DNA from 3 places in the Nocardia sp. GCM10030253 genome. Region 1 is predicted to be linked to each of the others. Evidence: predicted binding sites of a transcription regulator. Region 1 holds the regulator's gene; each other region holds the start of a gene.
What was found. The regulator LexA, encoded in region 1, represses DNA repair genes until DNA is damaged. The targets are predictions, from matches to a motif close to CGAACANNTGTTCG.

Region 2: a site for LexA is predicted at 902-915, ahead of ruvC (crossover junction endodeoxyribonuclease RuvC). Genes of this name have one in related genera too.
Region 3: a site for LexA is predicted at 1,225-1,238, ahead of ACFQZZ_RS13730 (SAV_6107 family HEPN domain-containing protein). Genes of this name have one in related genera too.

The regions. Positions count from the first base shown of each region.
Region 1 is NZ_JBHTDL010000006.1:825,389-827,586, reverse strand. Features, by position in the region: gene ACFQZZ_RS15970 (DegV family protein) at 1-309, shown strand, start outside; gene ACFQZZ_RS15965 (GNAT family N-acetyltransferase) at 420-908, shown strand; gene lexA (transcriptional repressor LexA) at 1,034-1,696, shown strand; gene ACFQZZ_RS15955 (FBP domain-containing protein) at 1,834-2,198, shown strand, end outside.
Region 2 is NZ_JBHTDL010000004.1:638,952-641,149, reverse strand. Features, by position in the region: gene ACFQZZ_RS07055 (DUF5988 family protein) at 1-193, opposite strand, end outside; gene ACFQZZ_RS07050 (acyl-CoA thioesterase) at 386-832, shown strand; gene ruvC (crossover junction endodeoxyribonuclease RuvC) at 937-1,506, shown strand; gene ruvA (Holliday junction branch migration protein RuvA) at 1,503-2,108, shown strand; gene ruvB (Holliday junction branch migration DNA helicase RuvB) at 2,115-2,198, shown strand, end outside.
Region 3 is NZ_JBHTDL010000006.1:306,976-309,173, reverse strand. Features, by position in the region: gene ACFQZZ_RS13740 (phytoene desaturase family protein) at 1-502, opposite strand, end outside; gene ACFQZZ_RS13735 (GNAT family N-acetyltransferase) at 540-1,151, opposite strand; gene ACFQZZ_RS13730 (SAV_6107 family HEPN domain-containing protein) at 1,311-1,751, shown strand; gene ACFQZZ_RS13725 (DUF3040 domain-containing protein) at 1,944-2,198, shown strand, end outside.

The sequences.
Region 1 (2,198 bases):
GAACTGGTCACCAAACCACTGCTCCAGATCGTCCAGGGCCGCCTCGAACTCCGTGAAAAGGTCCGCACCCGCTCCAAGGCCTACGCCAAACTCGTTGCCGCAGCGGTCGATGCGGCTGGCGACGACGGCGCGGCGGTCGCCGTCCAACATCTCGGCGCGGAAGAAGCGGCCCACACCGTGGCCGCCCAACTCCGCGACCTCGTCCCCGGCATCCGCGAACTCATCATCGCCGAATTCGGCCCCACCCTCGGCGTCCACCTCGGCACCGGTGCCGTAGGTGTCCTGGTAGTCCCCGGCGGCTGCGCCTGAATCGCTGGTGTGCCATTCGTGAGCTTGTACTCCGCGTGCGGGGCGGCAGGTAAACAATCTTGTTGATCGCAAAGGGTTTCGGTGACGGCTGGTCCGGTTAGTGTCGCGGCATGACGAGTTTCGGGACGTCGCCGACCCGTCCGACACTGTTCGTGGAGTCGACGGACTGGGAGCACCAGGACGCCGTCACTCTTCGTGCGGAGATGGCTGCCGAGGTCGGTCCTCGGTACGCCTACCTCGCCGAGCAACTGGGCGGCAATCCGCAGGCCGTCGATCCCGCGACGGTGCACCGAACCTTCGTCGCCTATTCGGGTGGACCGGTCGGCCACGCCGCGGTCCGATGGAATGCCGGTGACCTGGAGTTGAAGCGCATGTTCGTGCGTCCCACCCACCGCGGCACCGGCGTCGCCGCCCTCCTGCTCACCGCCGCGGAAGATGCCGCACGCGAACTCGGCCAGCCGCGCCTGATCCTGCAAACCGGCCACCTGCAACCCGAAGCCGTCCGCTTCTACGAACGCAGCGGCTACCACCGGATCCCCCTGTTCTCCCCCTACGAACCCCTGCCCCTCTCCAACTGCTTCGCCAAGCACCTCCACTGACACGGTGCGTTGCCACCGCCGGTGGCGTAAACGTCTCCGCGAGTGGCACATGGCTGCGGCGACACGCCGGATAGTCACTCCATAGTGTGCCGCTCGTGGGTGCGGTGGGCATCTACCATTCGCGGGTGACCGGATACGACCACCTCGATGCGTTCGAGCACCTCGACACCTCGACGCTGCCACTGCGGCAGCAGCAGATTCTCACCACGATTCGGGACTGCGTTGTGCGGCACGGGTATCCGCCGAACACCCGGGAGATCGGCGATGCGGTCGGGCTGCGGTCTTCGTCGTCGGTGTCCAAGCATCTGAAAAGCTTGGAGGACAAGGGGTTCCTGCGCCGCAGCGAGACGATGTCGCGCCCGATCGATGTCCGGATGTTCCTGGCCTCTGCCGCGCCGCGGGAGTTGTCCGACGAATCGGTGGCGGTGCCCGTTGTCGGCGACATCGCCGCGGGCAGCCCCATCCTTGCCGAGGAGCACACCGACGACATGATGACCCTGCCGCGCGAACTCGTCGGTCGCGGCACGGTTTTCGGCCTGCGGGTGCGCGGCGACTCGATGATCGACGCCGCGATCTGCGACGGCGACATCGTGGTGATCCGGAAACAGCATGAAGCCCACTCGGGCGAGATCGTCGCCGCGATGATCGACGGCGAGGCCACCGTCAAGGTGTACCGCCGCCGCAACGGACACGTCTACCTCGAGCCCCGCAACCCCGCCTATGCCGTCATCGACGGTGACGAGGCCGTCGTGCTCGGCAAGGTCGTCTCGGTGATGCGCCGGGTCTGACGCCGCGTCGTCCGCGGCGGCTCATGGTGCTCGCCACACTTCGGCGCCGTGGCGCTGAAATTCCGTTGTTCAGCGCTATGACCAGCTGTAACGTCACTTCGGTTTGTCACAGATCAACCGAAGGAGTCGATGCCGTCATGAAAGCCGTCACCGAACGCGACATCAGGTCGTCGTTCATCAACTGTTCCAAGACCACCGCCAAGAAGCTACCGGTGCCCCGCGATCTGGACGATCGTCCATGGGATGACCTGGACTTCCTCGGCTGGGGTGACCCGTCGCTGCCCGGACGCGGCTACCTCGTCGTTCCGCAGGATGATCGCATCATCGGTGTCACGCTGCGCTACGAAATAGGTGGATTCGGTCGGGCGCAGATGTGCGCGATATGCATGACCACGCACACCAGCAAAGGTGTCTCCTTGATGACCGCGCACAAGGCGGGCGAATCCGGCCGCCGCGGTAACTCGGTCGGCACCTACATGTGCACCGACCTCGCGTGTTCGCT
Region 2 (2,198 bases), on a different contig from region 1:
CGGTGCGAAAGGTCCACTCATAGACGGGCAGGCTGCCTTCGGGGGTGTCTTGGTGCCTGGCGGTCACCTTGAAATGCTCGTAGCCGCCCCTGAACAAGATCTTGAGTTCGATCCCCGGTGGGGTGATGGGAACGATGCGGGCCTGCAAGTCCTCCGGCCCGCCCTCGAGGACTGCCTTAACAGAGTTGCTCATCTTCGGATCGTAGGGGCATAGCCAAGCCGAATCAGACGATTCCACGAAACCATCGGCCTCTGGCGCGCCGCCTCGGGGACGGAATTCGGTCATGGTCGCGCTGGAACCGGTGCGTGGCGACATCGAGCAATATGGGTCGGACCGGGGCGAGCGCGGGCGAAACATGTCGGTGGGTGCTGTCATGGTGGTGCCGTGACGAATACTTTAGAGCCGTTTCGGGTTCGGATCGACGTCCGCGTGTCCGACCTCGATCTCCAACAACATGTCACCGGCGCCGCGTACCAGCAGTTCGCCGACCACGCGCGGTTCGCCTGCGTGCAGGCGGCCGGGATATCCGTCGAGGACCTACTGAGCTCCGGCCTCGGGCCGGTCAACCTCGAGACGGTGATCAAATACCACCGCGAACTGCGCGCCGGTGACTCGGTGGACGTGTCGTGCTCATGGATCTGGGGCGGCGGCAAGACCTATCGCGTCGAGCACACCTTCACCCGATCCGATGGCGAACTGTCGGCGACCGTCACCTTCGTCAGCGGACTTCTCGACCTACAGTCGCGGCGCCTGGTGGCGAACCCCGCGCACGAATGGGCCTCGCGCGCCACCGAACCGGCGCTGCTCGGTCTCGCGCCTGCGGTGCCCTGACCGCCACTCCCGAAATCGCCCTCCGCGCCGTGTCGCTGTCGCTGGCGGCGTTCGATGTCCTCTAGACTTCGAACAACTGTTCGCGTGTCCGAAGGGGTGTTTTCGTGCGGGTGATGGGTGTCGATCCCGGGCTCACCCGGTGCGGCCTCAGCATCGTGGAGGGCGGGCTCGGCCGCAAGGTGACCGCACTGGCCGTCGATGTAGTGCGCACCCCGCCGGACATGGATTTGGCGCATCGCCTGCTCGGCGTCGCGGATGCCGCCGAACTCTGGATGGACACCCACAAACCCGAAGCGGTGGCGATCGAGCGGGTGTTCGCGCAGCACAATGTGCGCACGGCGATGGGCACCGCACAGGCGGGCGGGGTGATCGCGCTCGCGGCGGCACGGCGGGGGATACCGGTGGCGTTCCACACACCCAGTGAGGTGAAAGCCGCCGTCACCGGCAATGGCACGGCGGACAAGGCTCAGGTGACGGCGATGGTGACGCGTATTCTCGGCCTCCGAGTCGCGCCGAAACCAGCGGACGCGGCCGATGCGCTGGCATTGGCGATCTGCCATTGTTGGCGGGCGCCGTTGCTGGATCGGATGGCCAAGGCCGAGGCACAGGCGGCCGAGGCGCAGCGGCGGTATGCGGAAAGGCTTGCTGAACAACGGAAGGCGGTACGCAGGTGATCGCGTCGGTACGTGGTGAAGTACTGGAGATCGCGCTCGATCACGTGGTGATCGAGGCGGCCGGCGTCGGCTACCGGCTCAACGTCACGCCGGCAACGCTGTCCACACTGACCCGCGGCGAGGAATCCCGGCTGTACACCGCGATGATCGTTCGCGAGGACTCGATGACGCTGTTCGGATTCGCCGACACCGAATCCCGCGACCTGTTCGGCCTCCTGCAGACGGTGTCCGGCGTCGGCCCCCGGCTGGCCATGGCCGTGCTTGCCGTGCTCGAACCCGAGGCGCTGCGCAAGGCGCTGGCGGAGAGCAATGTCGCCGCACTCACCCGCGTCCCCGGCATCGGCAAACGCGGTGCCGAACGCATGGTCGTCGAATTGCGCGACAAGGTGAATCTCGTTCCGGTGCAGTCCGGTCCGCCCGGTGCCACGCCGACCCCGGTGATCACGCCGGTGCGCGACCAGGTCGTCGAGGCGCTGACCGGGCTCGGCTTCTCGCTCAAGCAGGCCGAGCAGTCGGTCGACGCGGTACTGGCCGAACAGCCCGCCGCCGACACCTCCACCGCGCTGCGCGCCGCCCTCGCCGCCCTCGGCAAGAACCGGTAGCGCGGCATGGATTACGACGACACCGAACCCGAGGCGGACGACGAATCTCAGGTCACCGCAAGCTATCTCAAGTCCGACGGCGAGATCGAG
Region 3 (2,198 bases), 520 kb from region 1:
CCCGTGACAGCGCACTGCCACCATCGCGGGCGTCGAGCCCCCAGAACGAGCGCAGCAACCTGCCGGGTGTGGGCGATCCGCCGAACGCGCGCATCACCCGTGCGGACCGCGGCCCCCAGACATCGACGAAACGTCGATACGCGGCGGCATCGCGGGCACCGCAGGCCGCCGCGATCGAGGCGCGGGTTCGATCGAGATCGCGATGGAACACGATCGGCGCGCCACCGCCGGGGCCTGCCGGTGTGAACCCCCATGGGTCGCAATCGATGTAGCGCAGCCCGAATCGGGCCAGCTCCAGCTCCTCGATGATCCCGGTGTGCCGCACCATGATGTGCGCGGATGACCCGCGGTCGACCAGATGTCCTGGAAAACGTTCGACGGTCGACACCGCGCCGCCCAGCACGTCGTCGCGCTCGAGCACCTCGACCCGGTGCCCGGCGCGCGCCAGATAACAGGCCGCGACGAGCGCGTTGTGGCCCGACCCGATCACGAGAACCGTCACGTGACCCTCACCGGCGCACCGTCTCGGACGTGCACGCTCACAGCGGCAGCCGTCGGCCGAGGATGGCGAACGGCCGAGTGTCGCCCGCGAAGACGAAGTTCCGGACCACATCGGTGAATCCCTGTCGCCGGTACAGCCGCCAAGCGCGGTTGCCCTCCTGATCCACCTCCGGGGTGGACAGCAGGACGGCGCTTTCGGGCCGGTCCTGGAGCAGCCGAGTCAGCAGTGTCGCGCCGATGCCCCGGCCCTGGGCGGCCGGGTGCACGTGCAGCTCGGTGAGCTCGAAATAGTCCGAGAGCAGTTCGCGCGCAGAGTGTTCCGGCCACCCCGAGCGTCGCATGCCGCTGTGCACCTGCTGGTGCCACCACTGGTGTGCGGCGCCCCGATAGCCGTAGGCGATCGCGACGATCGGCGACGATCGTAGGTCGACGTGCCCGGAATCATCGGGCACGACGGCGGCGACCGCCTGCCAGCCGGGACGGGTGGTGTGCTCGGTCCACATCGGCGCACGGTGCTGCTCGGTGCCGCGCGGGTAATCCATCGCCGCGACATACACGGCCAGCGCATCGTGGAGCCGGGAGCGCAGGGCCGCGACCGAGAGGTCGACGACGACGGGTGCGGGGGTGTGATTGGGCTTGACGGCAGTCATGGCTCTCGTCGGGCCGCGCTGGCGCGGAAGTTTGTCGGTGGGTGTCTCTATATTCAATCTCAATTCAAACGTTCGAATACCTGTTCGATCCGCGCGGTGGCGAGAAGTCGGCTTCCGCGCACACGATGGGCCAGGTGCGCGATTGTGGAGGGACGGCTGATGTCTGGTCGGATCGAACATGCGGGACAACCCGGTCGGGCGGGGAAACTGCTGAAGAAGGCCGACGGCCTGCTGATGCAAGCGGCGGGCGAGGAGGATCCGCGGGAGCGATTCCGGACCGCGTATCTCGCGGCGTTGCGTGGCGCGGGCGCGGTGCTCGCGTTCACGGGTGCTGACGCCGCACCGCGAGCGCGCTCGCGCAACGCCTGGGTGCTCTTGCAACGCGCGGCTCCCGAATTCGTGATGTGGGCGGACTACTTCAGCGCGCGCTCGGAGACGCGCGCGGCGCTGGAGGCCGGCCTCGATCGTGATGTCGACAACCAGCAGGCCGACGAGTTCTATTCGCGGGTAGGCGCATTCCTGCACGACGTGGAAGATCTCATCGACGCGGGGGCTCGATTGCGCCCGGCGCCAGGCTGGAACAACGGCATGACCGCATAGCCATCGGCGTGTCGGTTACGGCCTTATTGCCGCCCGGCTCGGCGCAATTTGGCGACAGACTGGTCTGGCTGGGCCCATTAGGTGGTACGGCTTTGATCGAACTCGTATCATTGGTGACAGATAGCCGCCAAGGTCGGCTGTCTGTCGCCTACCCGGAGGCGACAGCCAAGTCCTAGTGCCGGGGGAGGTACCGTGCCACTCTCCGAGCACGAGCAGCGCATGCTCGAACAAATCGAGAGCGCTCTCTATGCTGAGGATCCGAAGTTCGCCTCGTCCGTCCGCGGCGGACGCCTTCGCTCGACCTCGAGTCGTCGCAGACTCCAGGCCGCAGCTTTGTTCGTCCTTGGTCTGTTTCTACTTGTCGCTGGTATCGCCGCTCCGGTGAAGCTCGGCGACTTTCCGATCATCAGCCTGATCGGATTCATCGTCATGTTCGCCGCAGGCGTG